Linked DNA regions of Gloeobacter violaceus PCC 7421. The protein of the gene in region 1 interacts with the protein of each later gene in a pairwise test. Links are inferred from orthologs where the notes say so. Each region holds a gene or a part of one and is shown in the gene's direction. Other genes may lie near its edges.

Evidence for each region. Proteins that work in one complex are often made in the same cells at the same time.
Region 2: the proteins of grxD (region 1) and GLL_RS03600 interact in binary tests that used the Escherichia coli proteins (3 or more experiments, as listed by UniProt). The link is inferred for Gloeobacter violaceus PCC 7421 from one-to-one orthologs.

The regions. Positions count from the first base shown.
Region 1 is NC_005125.1:3,541,493-3,548,721, forward strand. The notes cover bases 2,025-4,734. They hold grxD (Grx4 family monothiol glutaredoxin), read left to right. Parts: upstream 2,025-3,065; coding sequence 3,066-3,404; downstream 3,405-4,734. Other genes in these bases: GLL_RS17235 (hypothetical protein), read left to right, coding at 2,025-2,253; gloB (hydroxyacylglutathione hydrolase), read right to left, coding at 2,250-3,008; GLL_RS17250 (mannose-1-phosphate guanyltransferase), read right to left, coding at 3,454-4,734. Also shown: GLL_RS17215 (ABC transporter permease), read right to left, coding at 1-514; GLL_RS17225 (phasin family protein), read left to right, coding at 1,021-1,338; GLL_RS17230 (hypothetical protein), read right to left, coding at 1,353-1,817; more of GLL_RS17235, read left to right, coding at 1,957-2,024; more of GLL_RS17250, read right to left, coding at 4,735-5,961; glpX (class II fructose-bisphosphatase), read left to right, coding at 6,128-7,168. UniProt on the Escherichia coli protein: Monothiol glutaredoxin involved in the biogenesis of iron-sulfur clusters.
Region 2 is NC_005125.1:733,211-740,397, reverse strand. The notes cover bases 1,496-4,163. They hold GLL_RS03600 (BolA family protein), read left to right. Parts: upstream 1,496-2,518; coding sequence 2,519-2,809; downstream 2,810-4,163. Other genes in these bases: GLL_RS03580 (glycogen/starch/alpha-glucan phosphorylase), read right to left, coding at 4,052-4,163; GLL_RS03585 (hypothetical protein), read right to left, coding at 3,785-4,027; GLL_RS03590 (P-II family nitrogen regulator), read right to left, coding at 3,319-3,687; GLL_RS03595 (universal stress protein), read right to left, coding at 2,757-3,311; GLL_RS03605 (hypothetical protein), read right to left, coding at 1,818-2,129. Also shown: GLL_RS03610 (phytoene desaturase family protein), read left to right, coding at 1-1,472; more of GLL_RS03580, read right to left, coding at 4,164-6,577; GLL_RS03575 (PadR family transcriptional regulator), read right to left, coding at 7,014-7,187. UniProt on the Escherichia coli protein: Transcriptional regulator that plays an important role in general stress response. Has many effects on cell morphology, cell growth and cell division. Acts by regulating the transcription of many genes, including dacA (PBP-5), dacC (PBP-6), ampC and mreB.

The DNA.
Region 1 (7,229 bases):
CGCTCACCATCAGGCTGATGCCGGTCGCCACCAGCGCCAGGGCCAGCGAAGGCAAAAGCAGCAACGGCACGTGGGCGGGCTGCCCGGTGATGAACAAGGTCATCACCACCAAAAGCGGCAGCACACCCACCACGTACTGAAAAATATTGGCACCCACCAGCGAAAGGGGGAGAACGCTGAAGGGAATACGGATTTTGTTGAGCATCGCGCCGCTTGCGACCACGCTCGGCAGGGCCTGGAGGGTGGTGATGTTGAAGAAGTTGATTACCACCAGGCCCGTGAAGGCGGCGAGCAGATAGCTCAGCAGCGAATCGTTGTAGTAAGAAGCGAACGTGGTGCCGAATATGGCCGTGTAGACCCCGGTCATGATCAGCGGATTGAGCAGCGACCAGTAAATGCCCAGTGCGGAGCCACGGTAGCGCACCTTGAGGTTGCGCCAGGTGAGCATGAACAGCAACTCCAGGTAGCGCTGAATCGAGGGATAGACTTTTTCGGGCTGAATCGCGCGCAGCATGGCACATTGGGGGATTGGGCACATCCTTTACTATGCACCACCGGCGGGTGGATGCAACGGTCCGCCGGATGCCAAACCGGCCGCACCGCCGCCCTAAAATAGAGGTGGAGGAGTTGGTGCGGTGGTCGCGGGCCGGGCAACCGGCCTGAGGAAAGTCCGGGCTCCCCAACGAGCGGATTGCTGGGTAACGCCCAGTGCGCGCGAGCGTGAGGATAGTGCCACAGAAACATACCGCCGATGGGGGCGCTTGCGCCCCGCAGGTAAGGGTGCAAAGGTGCGGTAAGAGCGCACCAGCGGCATCGAGAGGTGCCGGCTCGGTAAACCCCGTCCTGAGCAAGGCGGGGGACACGTGGGTTGCTCGTTGACCGTCCCCCAACACGCCGCTTGAGGCGCCGGGCAACCGGCGTCCCAGATAGATGACCGCCCCGCCGCGGCTCTGCTGCGGTGGAACAGAACCCGGCTTACGTCCGGCTCCTCCACCTCGACCGATCGGTGAAACCAAACACATGGAAAACAACGTTCTCAAACAGCTGCTGTTGATGGGTGTCGGCGCCACCGCCGTAATTACCGAGCGGCTCCAGCAGGCCGTCGACGAATGGGTGAGCGACGGCCGCCTGCGCCAGGAGGACGCCAAGGAATTTCTCGACGACTTGCTCTTTCGGCTGCGCGAGGAGCAGGGCAATTTCGAAGAGCAGTTCCGCCGCCAGATCAAAACGGTGCTCAAAGAGTACGACGTGCCGAACCAGGCCGAGATCGAAGCGCTCAAAAGCCGCCTCGACCGTATCGAGTATCAACTCAGGCAGTTGCAGGAGCGAGGAGGTTAGCCCGCCGGGGCCGGCTAGCTCAAATTCGAAGGCTCCGGGGCGTGGCCGTCGCGCTCCAGTTCGGCGAGGGCGGCTTTGCCGACGGCGGTAAGGCGCACGTTGTCCACATCCACCGCCCCGTCGATGGGGGTGACATCGCGGATGTTGGGGGCGGCTTCGGGGGCGGGATAGTCTTTTTCCTCGAAGACCGACCCGGCGGGCGGCGGCTCGACGATGTTGTCTTCGCTCACCTGCTTGCGCTCGTCGAATACGCCGTGCTCCAGGCGGCGATCGCCGTAGGAGCCGGGCTCAAAATCGCCCCGGTACATGCGCTTTTGATAGAGATAATCGATGTGCCCGATAATCTCGGCCGGTGTGGCGTCGAGGTGGCCGAAGTCGCGCTCGGACATGGCCGGTTTCGGCTGCACTTCCTGCTGCTCAAGGGCCTGGATGTGCGAAAGAATTGCGTACAACAAATCCCGGCGTATCTTGACTGGCATGGCTCGCTCCTGACTGTGTCTAGAGTGTACCGGCAATCGCAAAACGGTGATCAGCCCTCGGGTAGAACTTGTCCGGCATCTCCGAGTTCGCGGCCGCCCTCGCCGAGGATGTAACGAAATCTAAATTTGGAGGTATGCTATGAAAGAACCGGCCATTAGCGGCGCCCGCGCTTTGCAGCGGGGTTCTCTGAGGGTTCCACTCGTGCCCAACGCCAAACTTTTTTGCACCTCCTTCGGAACGGTCCTCTTTCTTTATCAGGGTGAGCGCTCCATCGATCAGGTTCCCTGCCACTGCTGGCAGGTGGCCGTTCAAGATTCCCGCAGCTCCATCCGCATCACCAGCCAGGTGATTCCCTGCGAGGCCCACCGCGAACCGGCTCTCGACGATGCCGAGACCCTCGCGATGATCTTGACCCGCCGGGCCAACCGCTACTAAAAGCGGTCCTTGAGAGCCCGGAGGTGGGCGAACACCTCCTCCGGCTCGATCGCCCCCGCCGCCCGTTGTAATTGACGGCTTTCCCAGCGCAAGAAAGGATTGGTCGCCCGCTCCGCGGCCATTGTCGAGGGAACCGTCGCTATTTTTCGAGCCCGAAGCACTTCGACGGTGCGCAGCCGCTCCGCCAGTTCGGCGTTGTCCGGTTCGAGGGTGTGCGCAAAGCGCAGGTTGCCCAGGGTGTACTCGTGGGCGCACCAGACTTGGGTTTCCCCCGGCAGTTCGCGCAGACGGCCCAGCGAGTGCTGCATCTGCCGGGCGGTACCCTCGAACAGACGGCCGCAGCCCCCGGCAAAAAGCGTATCTCCGCAGAAGAGGTGCCCGCAACCCGCAAAGTGGTAAGCGATATGGCCGTGGGTGTGGCCGGGAACGAAGATCACGCGCGCCCGCTCACAGCCGAAGGCGACCGTGTCGCCGTCTTCGAGTTCGACGGTCTGGCCGGGGATGCGGCCGCGGTCCCGGCGCGAAGCGTAGACCGCGATGCCGGGATAGGCTTCGAGCAGTTCGCGGTTGCCCCCGACGTGGTCGTGGTGGTGGTGGGTATTGAAGATGGCGACGAGCTTGAGCCCGAGGCGGACGAGCGCTTCGAGCACCGGCCGGGCCTCGGCGGGATCGACGACGGCCGCCGTTCTGGCCGCTTCGTCCTCCAGCACGAACACATAGTTGTCCTTCAGGGCGTTGAGGCGGTGGACCAGCATCGGACCTCCCGGATTGCTGCGTTAAGATCAAGTATTGATGGCCAGGAGCTTGAAACCATGTCCCAGTCAACACACGAAAAAATCGATTCCCTTGTCAAAAATAACAAAGTGCTGATCTTTATGAAGGGTACCCCCCAGTTTCCGCAGTGCGGTTTCTCCGCCGCCTCGGTGCAGATTCTCTCTTCGCTGGGTCACCCGTTTGAAGCGGTCAACGTGCTCGACGATTTTGAGATCCGCCAGGGCATCAAAGACTACGCCAACTGGCCGACGATTCCCCAGGTGTACGTCGACGGCGAATTTGTCGGCGGCTGCGACATTTTGATCGAAATGCACAACCGCGGCGAATTGAAACCCCTGCTCGACCAGGCTTTTGAGGGCGAAGGGGCCAAAGCCTAAATTCTCCCGCCGATGGCCCCAGATATCAGGGAACAGGCCGACAGGCGAGCTAGCGGCGGTCGCGGGTGAACTCCTGCACCACTTCGCGGTACTTGCGCGCCATGCGCTCGACCGATTCGCGGTTGTGGCCGTTGCTGTAAATATGCACCAGCGGCTCGCCCGCATCCGGCAAGATCAGCACCCAGTCTTCTTTAGAAAAGTGCACCTTCACGCCGTCCATCAACTCCAGGCTCTCCTCGGGGTGTGATTCGACCAACTGCCGCATCATCGCCCCTTTGGCGTTCCAGGGGCAGTGGATGACGTGGTGGCGGTGGTGGATGCGCGGCAGATCCTGGCGGGTCTGGGAGAGCGAGCGCTCCTGCTCGGCCAGCATCTCGATAAGACGCGCCACCGCGAACATCGCATCGAAGCCCGGGTGCAGCTGCGGAAAGATAAAACCCATCTCCGCCGAACCCGCCAGCGCGACGTTGTTGGTGGCCGCCGCCGCCTCCATCAGCGCGGTCGGGCTCGCCTTGGTGCGCACTACGCGGCCGTCGTGGCGGTGGGCAATTTGCTCGACGACGCCGGAGACCTCGGTGGGAACGACCACGACCGCGCGCGGGCTGTCGGTGAGCACCAGTTCGACCAATAGCGCCGTCAGCTGCTCGTCTTTGATGGCGGCCCCAGCTTCGTCCACCAGCGTGAAGCGCTCGCCGTTGGCGAAAATCTGCACCCCGAAGGTGGCCTGCAGCGCTTCGACGACGTTGCCCAACTGGGTGAGCAAACTCTCGCGCTGCTTGCTGGTGGGAGGGGCGTTGGGGGTGAGGGCGGCGTTGAGGACCACCGCCTCGCAGCCCAGTTTGCCCAGCAAAGTCGGCAGTACCGCCCCGGATACGCCGTAGGCGTAGTCGATCACCACCCGGGCGGGGCTGTTGCGCAAGGCGACTGCGCTTAAGTGATCGATAAACCCGGCACCGTAGAATTCGAGCGTGCGCGAGGGGTAGGTGATTTCGCCGATTTCGTCGATGCGGGCGCGGCGGAAATCCTCTTTAAAGAAGGCCGACTCGATCTTCTTCTCGCGGCTCTTGCCGAGGTTGATCCCCTGGGAATCGAAAAATTCGATCAGGGTGCGGTCGTTGTGCTCGGGGTGGACGCGCACGTGGATGCCGCCGTTCACTTCGAGCATCGGGGCGACGTAGCGGGCGATCGGGATGGCGGTGGCCTCCAGGTTCTGGACGTTCACTCCGACGCTCATCAATCCCGAGACCAGCGAGCGCGAGATCATCCGCGAGATGGCGCGCTGGTCTCGGCTCACCTGCACCTGGGCACCGGGCTTGAGGGTGGCGCCGTAGGCGGCCCCCAGCTTGACGGCGAATTCGGGGGTGATCTCGACGTTCGCCAGGCCGCTTACACCGCGCTGCGAAAACAGATTGCGGATCGCCGTGGTGCCCCAGATCAGGTTCATCGTCACATGGGCGCCCACTTCGACCTTCTTCGAAGGCCAGAGGCGCACCTCAGGAGCGATCACCGCCTCGTCGCCCACCGTGGTGAGCGCTCCGACCACCGAGCCTTCGAGCAATTGCGCACGCCTGCCGACGCGCGCCCCGCGGGCGATCGTGCAACCCCTCAGGTGCACTTCCTCGCCGATGATGGCGCCGTTCCAGATCACCGGGCGCTTGAGGTCGGCCGCAGCCCCCACCGTGACGTTGTCGCCGATGATCGTGCCCGCGGAGAGCCGGGCGCGCGGGCCGATGCGGCAGTTGTGGCCGATGATCAGCGGCGGCTCCAGGTGGACGCTCGGATCGACGAGTGTGTTGTCGCCTATCCAGATGCCCTCGGCGTGCTGCCGGTAGCCGTGCTCCAGGCGAATCTTGCCCGCCAGGGCGTCGTACTGGGCTTCGCGGTAGGTGTCGAGGCTGCCCACATCGCACCAGTAGCCCTCGGCCACGTAGCCGTACATCGGCTCGCCCTTGGCGAGCAACTTCGGAAAGAGATCTTTGGAAAAATCGACCTCGGTGTCGGCGGGCAGGTATTCGAGCACCTCCGGCTCCAGGATGTAGGTGCCGGTGTTGACCGTATCTGAGAACACTTCGCTGGTGGAAGGCTTTTCTAAAAAGCGCACGATCCGGCCATGGGCGTCGGTGATCACGACGCCGAATTCCATCGGATCGGGTACCCGGGCAAGCACCAGCGTCGCCTTCGAGCCGTGTTCTTTGTGAAAGGCGACGGCCGCCGAAAGGTCGATGTCGGTGAGCGAATCGCCCGAGATGACGATGAACGTCTCGTGCAGCAGGTTTTCGATATTTTTGACGCAACCGGCGGTGCCGAGCGGCTTTTCTTCTTCGACCGCATAGGTCATGCGCAGACCGAAGTCGCTGCCGTCGCGAAAATACTCGCGCATCACATCCGGCAGATAGTATAGCGTCGCAATCACTTCATCGACGCCGTGGCGCTTGAGCAAGTTGAGAATGTGCTCGGAGATCGGGCGGTTGAGAATCGGAACCATCGGCTTGGGCAAATCGCACGTCAGGGGCCTCAGCCGTGTGCCCGAACCGCCCGCCATCAGTACTGCGCGCATCAAGATACCTCCTCGCCCACTGCAGGTGGGTAGCCCTCCACCCGTCCAGTGTATGGGCCGGCCGGGGGATTTGCCAGGAGCCTCGGAGGCTTCCGGCAATCCCTTTCAAGGCGTCCGGGGCGTTCTGGTACACTGAGGACCGCGGATGTAGATGAGGTGCGCGGCCATGGAAAAAACCCTTGGCTTGGAAATTATCGAGGTAGTCGAGCAGGCCGCGATCGCGTCGGCCCGCTTGATGGGCAAAGGACTCAGAAACGAGGCGGACGGTGTCGCGGTCAAGGCGATGCGCGACCGCATGAACCAAATCTATATGCGCGGGCGGATCGTGATTGGCGAAGGCGAGCGCGACGACGCCCCGATGCTCTATATCGGCGAGCAGGTGGGTATCTGCACCCAGCCCAACGCCGCCCAGATGTGCAGTATCGACGAACTGCTCGAAATCGACATCGCCGTGGATCCCTGCGAGGGCACCAACCTGGTGGCCGAGGGCCGGCAGGGTTCGATGGCGGTACTGGCCATCTCCGAAAAAGGCGGTCTGTTGGGGGCACCTGACCTGTACATGAAAAAGCTTGCCGCTCCGCCCCAGGCCAAAGGCAAGGTCCATATCGACTACCCGGCCACCAAGAATTTGCAGATCATCGCCGAGTGCCTCGATCGCGCTATCGAAGATTTGGTGGTGATCGTCATGAAGCGCGACCGCCACAAAGACTTGATTAGCGAGATCCGCTCGACGGGGGCGCGGGTGCGCTTCATCGACGACGGCGATATTTCGGCGGCCCTTTCGGCGGGCATCAACGGCACCGGCGTGCACGCGCTGATGGGCATCGGCGCGGCCCCCGAAGGGGTAATTTCCGCCGCTGCCCTGCGCTGTTTAGGATCGCACTTTCAGGGCCAGCTCATCTACGATCCCGATGTGGTCCAGACCGGCCTGCTCAAGGGCACCAAAGCCGAAATCGAAGAGCAGCTCAAAGCCCAGGGCGTCGAGCAGCCCGACAAAGTCTGGGAGGCCGAAGAACTCGCTTCCGGCAAGAATGTGCTCTTTGCCGCCTGCGGGATCACCGACGGCGATTTTATCAAGGGCGTGCGCTTTTTCACCGGTTCCGCCCGCACCGAGACGATGGTCATCTCCAGCCAATCCAACACCGTCCGCTTCGTGGACACCGTCCACATCCTCGACCCGGCCCACCATGCCTCGCTGGTGATCTGACGTCTATTGCTGCAATAAGCGCAGGAAGCACGGTCCAGGCGGCTGTGCCCTTTTGTTTTGT
Region 2 (7,187 bases), 2.8 Mb from region 1 along the record:
TCGCCGTCCTCGAACAACACTATCTGCCCGGCGGCTGTTGTCATACGTTTGACTACGGAGACTACCGCTTTTGTGCCGATGTGCACTATGTCTCCCAGTGCGCCCCGGAGCAGACCATCGGTCAGTTTCTGCGCCACATCGACCGGCAAATCGAATTTAATTCCCTCGATCCCGAGTGCATCGACCGGGTGGTGACACCGGAGGCCGACTTTGCCATTCCCCTCGGTTGGGAGCGATTGCGCGAGCGGCTCATCGCGACTTTCCCCGAGGAGACCGTCGCCATCCGTCGCTACTGCGATGCGATCAGCGGGTTGCACGAGGAGATGCGCGCACTGCTGCGCGAAGTCAACTGGTTCGATCAAAAATGGTCCGACTGGTTAAAGTTGCCCAAATACTGGAATTTATTCGCCAGGCGCCACTGGACGCTGCAGGATCTTTACGACGAAGTGGGTCTCTCGCCAAAGTTGCAGGCGATCCTGGCGGGCCAGAGCGGCGATTACGCCCTGCCGCCGGCGGAGATAGCCCTTTATACCCATACCTCACTAGTACGCGACTACGCCGAAGGCGCCTATTACCCCCGGCACCACTTCAAGCACTTCGTCGATACGATCGCATCGGCGATTGTCGAGGGCGGCGGGGCGGTGCACTACCGAACACCCGTCGAGCAGATCCACATCAAAGATCACCGCGTGGACGGGATAGTGGCCGCCGGGAAGCTCTACCGGGCCGCCGCCTACATCAGCGATCTCGATCCGAAGCTCACGGTGGGGTTGATGGACGATCCCACCGCCCTGAGCGAACGGGAGCGGCAGCGGCTGACCGGCTACGAGTACTCGGCGAGTGCCTTCAATGTCTATCTGGGTCTGGATAAAACCTTCGACCCAAGCCGCTACGGCATCGGCAACTGGAATATCTGGTACTACCCGGACGGGGATCTCAACGGCGCCTACCGCCGCCAACTCACAGACGACCTTGAGCGGCCCTGGATCTTCCTATCCTGTCCGACGCTCAAATCGAACGAACCGGGCATGGCCCCGGCGGGCAACCATGTGCTGGAAATTGCCACCGTCTGCGCCTACGCGCCATTTAAGCAACTGCGCGAGACTAAGCCCGAGGCGTACAAAGCGCGCAAGCGCGAGGTCTACCGGCAGGTGATGGAAAGCACCCGCGACTTGATCCCCGACATCGACAAATACGTGCGGATGAAAATTTTCGGCACGCCCACCACCAGCGAGTTCTATCTCGGCCAACCCGAGGGCAACATCTACGGCGCCAAGCTCATCCCCAGCCAGGTGGGCCTGCACCGCCTGGGTTACCGCACGGAGTTGCCGAATTTGTTTCTAGTCGGAGCCAGCGCCGGCTACCCGAGCGTGCCGGGGGTGATCGGCAACGGCATGGACGTAGCACAACTGCTCACCGGCCAACCTATCCGAAGCCGACCGGGCTCCGCCCGGCCACTGGTGCGTAGTTAGAGAGGTATCGGGTGTTAGGTGTCCCGGCCGGCAGCACCCTTCATGGGCAACAGCTTCCGTTCTGGCACCCGGCACCTTGATGCGTCAGCATCTCAAAACCAGGAGCAGCCCAACGACCAGCCAGCCCTTTCGCCGCAGTCGACACGCGTCGTGCACGCACTGGAAAAATAAACCCATCCCACCCACAAACTCTCGTTCCTGGCCGTGCCGCTAAGTCCGGGGGGTGTCGGGGGGCTGGCAGCCCCTCGACGCGGGGAGGAGGAGAGCGCGAGAGGGGAACCCGAAGGGGGTTCCACCTCTCGCTCCACAGACTGTCGTGCAAAACCAACCGCCAAATATCAGGCGTCAGGCGCGCTGCAGAGTATAGCCAAGCCGCAGCAGCCGGCTCAAAATCGGATAATCGGCGTTCTCGTTGCTGAGGCCCGGTCCCCACCGATCCGGGTGAATGAGCCGCTTGCGCTCCAGTTCGAGGCGATTGAGCATCATCGCCGCCTCCTGCAGGCACTCCTGATACAGGTGCGGAAACATCTGAGCGACGTGGACTTTGTTGCAGCGGTCGATCACGTAGAGACGCTGCTGCTCCCAGCGGAGATTTTTGACGGGCAAACCCGTCGCCCGAAGCGTGTCGTTGCGGGTGCTGCGGTGCTGATTTGGCACGGGAAGGTTCCTCAACTCTGGCGGTAGGTTGCTTGCATACACGGATGCCACAGATCAAGCCGGCAAGCCAATCGCCGACTCGACATCCGCACAAAGGGCGCCCGGTGGACGCTTAATAGTTGCTGTAGACAAACCTTTAAGTGGCGACGGCTGAAGGCACAACGCCCCGGGCATCCTGCTACATCCAGGTGAATAGACACTTGAGTAAATAATTATTTCTGCATTCTAACCTCCCGGCCGAAGTTGGGGATCTGCCCCCGGGTGCCGGACAGCTAGCATAGGACCGTTGCGCAAACCCGGCAGGCCATGACGATTCGAGCAGCACTTCCCCGAGCACTGGCAGCACATCCGACGGGGCTACATCACAAAGTTGCAGGACAGTGACACCCATGAACACCGCCCAAAAAATTGCGGCGATCCTCAAAAGCCGGCTTCACGCCTCGGTGGTCGAAATCGAGGATCAGAGCGATCGCCACGCCGGACACGCCGGGGCGGCCGGGGGCGGTGGGCACTACAACGTGCTCATCGTCTCGGAGCGCTTCGGCGGTTTGCCTGCGATCCGCCGCCACCGGCTGGTCTACGAAGCGCTCGCCGCCGAGATGGGAAGCGCAATTCACGCCCTGTCGCTCAGGGCGCTCGCCCCCGACGAGTGGCAGGCTTCTGCAGACCGGCCTCAATAGGCAAGGGTTTGTCCTCATCCTCCGCACCGGTAACCACCAGCACCGAGCAGGGGGCGTGGTGCAGAACGTAGTTGCTGATGCTGCCTAGAAGCATCTCGCTGATGCCGCGCCGTCCCCGCCGCCCGGTAACGATCAAATCGGCGCTCCAGGCGCGGGCCAACTGGCAGATCTGCGGGCCGGGGCTGCCGGCGCTCTGGCTAAATTCGGCAATGACCCCGACGGCGGCGGCCCGCTCGGCGAACATCTGGAGCATCGCCCGCCCCAACTGCTCGTAGCGCTCCCACTCCCGGCGATAAAACGCCAGGGTCTCGTCGTCGAAACTGAGCGGATGGAAGTCGGTGATCGCCGGAACGACCAGGCCGGGGCTGTTGTCTTCGTCCCCCGACAGCACGTGCATCAGCATCAGCGACCCTCCGCCGAGGCGGGCGAGGGCAAAGGCTTTCTCGAAGACCAGTTCGTTGCTGGAAGACTGATCTAGGGCGACGAGGATTTTTGTGAACATGGTGCCCTCAGTGAATCAGGACTGCCGGACTCTCGAAGCGGACCGCCTCCAGGTCGCACTCGCCGGTGCGCACCCGCACCGCCTGGGTGACAGGCAGCACAAAGATTTTGCCGTCGCCGACGCTGCCGGTGCGTGCCGCCTGTACGATTCGCTCGACAACCGTCTCGGTGAATTCGTCAGGTACGACGATTTCGAGTTTGAGCTTGGCAAGAAACTGCGCGGCGCTCCCGAATCCCCGAAAGATCACCGAATGGCCGCGCTGCCGGCCGAAGCCTTCAACCCGGCTGACGGTCATGCCCTGCACACCGATGGCCGCCAGGGCCTGCTCGACGGCGTCGAGCCTGGAAGGTTGGATGATCGCTTCGATTTTGTTCATGGCGGTGCGTTCCTCAGGATGAGCGGCTGCAGGTGCATTCAGGCTAGACCTTGCCGGTGAAAAACTCGGGAATCCCTCTATTCAGCAGCCGCTCAATTCAGCAGCCGCGGACACTCAAGTAGAAATCATCCTGGGGAAGATAGGTCGCCTCGATGCAGCCGCTGTCGCCGAGTCGGCCGCGCAGGATCCGGGTGCACTGCGCGCAATGGCCGTGCCAGACGGTGCCGTCGCGGTGCCAGGCGATAGGCGAACCGCAGTGGAGACAGCCGATCGAGCAGACCGGTCGGCTGTCGGCAGCGTGGGCAATTTTCCTGACGGTGTGGAGGGTTGGGGTAGTCATCTGAGGCTCCGCTGAAAATAGAACTTAGAGGTGTTCGCGCCCCTTGAGGGCGATCACCTGCTGGCTGTAGGCATCGAGGTGGACTTTGACCGGTTGCAGCCGCCAGATGCGGCTGCAGTACTCCCGCGCCGTCCGGTCACAGCAGACGGCCCCGAGGCGGCTGACGCTCTCGATCGAGAGTCGCGTCCACAGGGCCAGGTCGCGGTAGGCGGCATCGACGCTCCCTTGACCGTCGACATAGGACTGGTAGTCGACCAGATTCAGCGCTTCGTCATCCTCTACCATTGCCGCGACAATGGGCTTGAACTGTTCGCTGTCGCCGTGGCTGAAGTAGCCGGTGGCGATCTGGTCGACTACCTGCCGCAGGAGCGGGTTGCTGTGGTAGAAAGCCATCGGCTGGTACTCGGTGAGTTTGAGCGCCTGACCCTCGCCGGTACTTAGACCGAACTCGAAGAAACGCTCGCGGCCGACGGTCCGTTCGATCTCGAGATTGATCCCGTCGGGGCTGCCCAACAGCAGGGCGCCGTTGAGGGCTGCGCAGAGGCTGCCGGTGTCGCCGGCCTGAAAGCCCGGCAGGGCGTCCTGCTCGGCCAGATCCGCCGCGGCGAAGATTTTTTGGGTCAGGGCGACGGTGGGTTCGGGCACGAAGACGACCCGGATCCGCCCGGCCACGATCGGATCGGCGTTGACGACCGCGCCGACGGCGTGGATGAGTTTGACAGTCAGGCGGCCGAGCGGATCGCCGGGCCGGGGCCATCCCGAAAAGATGAACGCGCGCGGGACGATATTAGCCCCGGGTTCGCTCTGGAGGCGATTGAAAAGGGTGACGATGTACAGCGCGCTGAGCAACTGTCGGCGACACCCCTCGAACGGTTCGAGCCGAATATCGAAAAGGGCCTCCGAAGAGAGGGCGACACCGCTCGTGGCGAGCAATTGAGCGGCAAGGGAACGCTTGTGGGCCTGCTTGATTTGCCGCCAGCTCCGTTGAAAGTCCGGGTCGGCGGCGTGCCGACGCAGGGCGTCGAGTCCCTCCGGGTGCGTCAGCCAGTGGGGGCCGATCCGCTCGCCGATCAGCCGGGCGAGGGGCGGATTGGCCAGCACCAACCAGCGGCGGGTCGAGACGCCCGCGCCGATGGTCTGAAATTTTTGCGGCCAGAGCCGGTGAAAATCGGCAAGTACGGTCTGCGCCAGCTGCCCGGTAGCGCTCTCGGAGGTGCCGACCACCGTGTGACAGGCAATGCAGGCCAGGTGAGCCAGGCGCACCTGATCGTCCGCAAAAAGCGACAGGCGGGCAATTTGCGCTTCGTCCACCAGAAGTGCTTGCAACTGCAGGCGGAATCGGCGGTCGATCTCGCGCAAAATCTCCAGGTGCCGGGGCAGCCAGCGCTCAACCAGCGCCACCGGCCAGCACTCAAGCGTCTCCACCGCCCAGGTGTGGGCGGTGGCCGAGAACATTCGGCCGGTCATCTCCCAGGCTTCCTCCCACCCCAGGTCGTGGCGATCGACCAGGATCCGCATCCATTCGGCAATGGCGATGGGCGGGTGGGAGTCGTCGATGTGGATGGCCGCGCGCTCGGGCAGCTCGCCGAGCGGGCGGCCCGTCTGGGTAAAAAGCCGCACGATGTCGTGCACGGAGCAGCAGGCGAGCAGATACTGCTGTTGCAGGCGCAGCCGCTGGTGGTGGGGACCGTCTCCCGCCGGGTAGGGTACCCGGGTGATCAGCTCGCAGTCGAGTTTCGCTTCGACGGCGCGGGCGTATTCTTCCGGATTGGCCACCGGCGCATCGAACTGCTCGCTGGCCCGGGCGCTCCAGAGACGCAGGGTATTGACGGTGTGGGTGCGGTAGCCGGGCACCAGCCGGTCGTAAGGTTCGCCTATCACGGCGCCTTCGGGCAGCCAGCGCACCCGGTAGCGGTTCTCGCCGTCGAGATGGGCCTCGGTCCGCCCACCCAGGGGGACTTCCACCCGGTACTCGGGTCGGGGGATCTCCCAGGGGTCATCCGCGAAGCGCCAGGGGACGGGGCGCTCGAAGGGCCAGCCGTCGCGGATCACTTGCTCTGAGCCGAATTCATAGCGCAGGCCGTAGCCAATCGCGGGCATCTGCTGGGTGGCGAGCGCCTCGGCAAGGCTCGCCGCCTGCCTCGAACCCTCCCGCCGCCCCAGCTGCGGCTCGCGCTCCAGCGCCAGCAGATCCTCCAGACGCACACCGAGCCCGGCGAGCGCCTCGACGGAGCGCGCGTAGAGGCCCGCGCTCACCAAATTGGCCACCAGTTGCGGTCCCGGGCGGTATTGCGAGGCCAGATAACACACCACCCGCGCTCCGCAATCGAAGTAAGCCTGGCGGGTATTGCGCCAGCGATGCAGCAGCGGGTCGCGCACGGTATGGGCGAGGGCGGCCAAAAAATCCTGGGCGCCGGCCTGGGAGGGATCTTTGCCCAGAACATAGCGGAGGTTATCGACGATGGCCTGGCGCAAAGCCTCGACGCCGGGGGCGGCACTCGGCTCCTCCAGCGGCATATCCGGCGGTGTTTGGGGTGGAGGCGGCTGCATGGGAAGAGGCCTCGTGCGATGGGAAAGTGCCTGTCCGGGCTCATATTGAAGCTAAGCAACAAAGGTGAAAAACCCGAGAAGCAACTTTGCAGGTTCATCCCAAGCCGCCCAAAAAAGCCCGGTTCCGCGCATTGGGAACCGGGTGCCAGCAGGCCGATTGGTGAGCAATTCCGCCGACATCGAAGCGGCTGGATGAAGGGGGACCGTCGGGGGGAAGGGCGAGGGCGGCGCTGCTGTCTTGGAAACTGGAAGTCGTTTATCGCGGAAGGGAAACGCTAGGAATCGATACCGCCTGCAAACTGGCCTCCGCCCGGTTAATCAATATTTTGAAGAACACTTTTGAGCGTAAAAGGTGATGGTGAAGAATTCGGGAAGGTCGGTCAAGATTTTCCACGGGCCTGCGAACCTCCCGTGTGCCTTGAGTCTGGTGAAGGTTCTAAGCCGGATCCGCACCAGGGAGCAGCCGGCGGGCGCGGGCCAGGTCGACTAGATCCGCAAGCCGGGCGGCCTCGGCGGCGGCGATGCGCCGCCCCAGAGGCGAAAGCCGGTAGTAGCGTCGGCGCTGATCGTCGAGATCCGGGTCAGCCCGCTCGTCGGACTCTTCGATCCA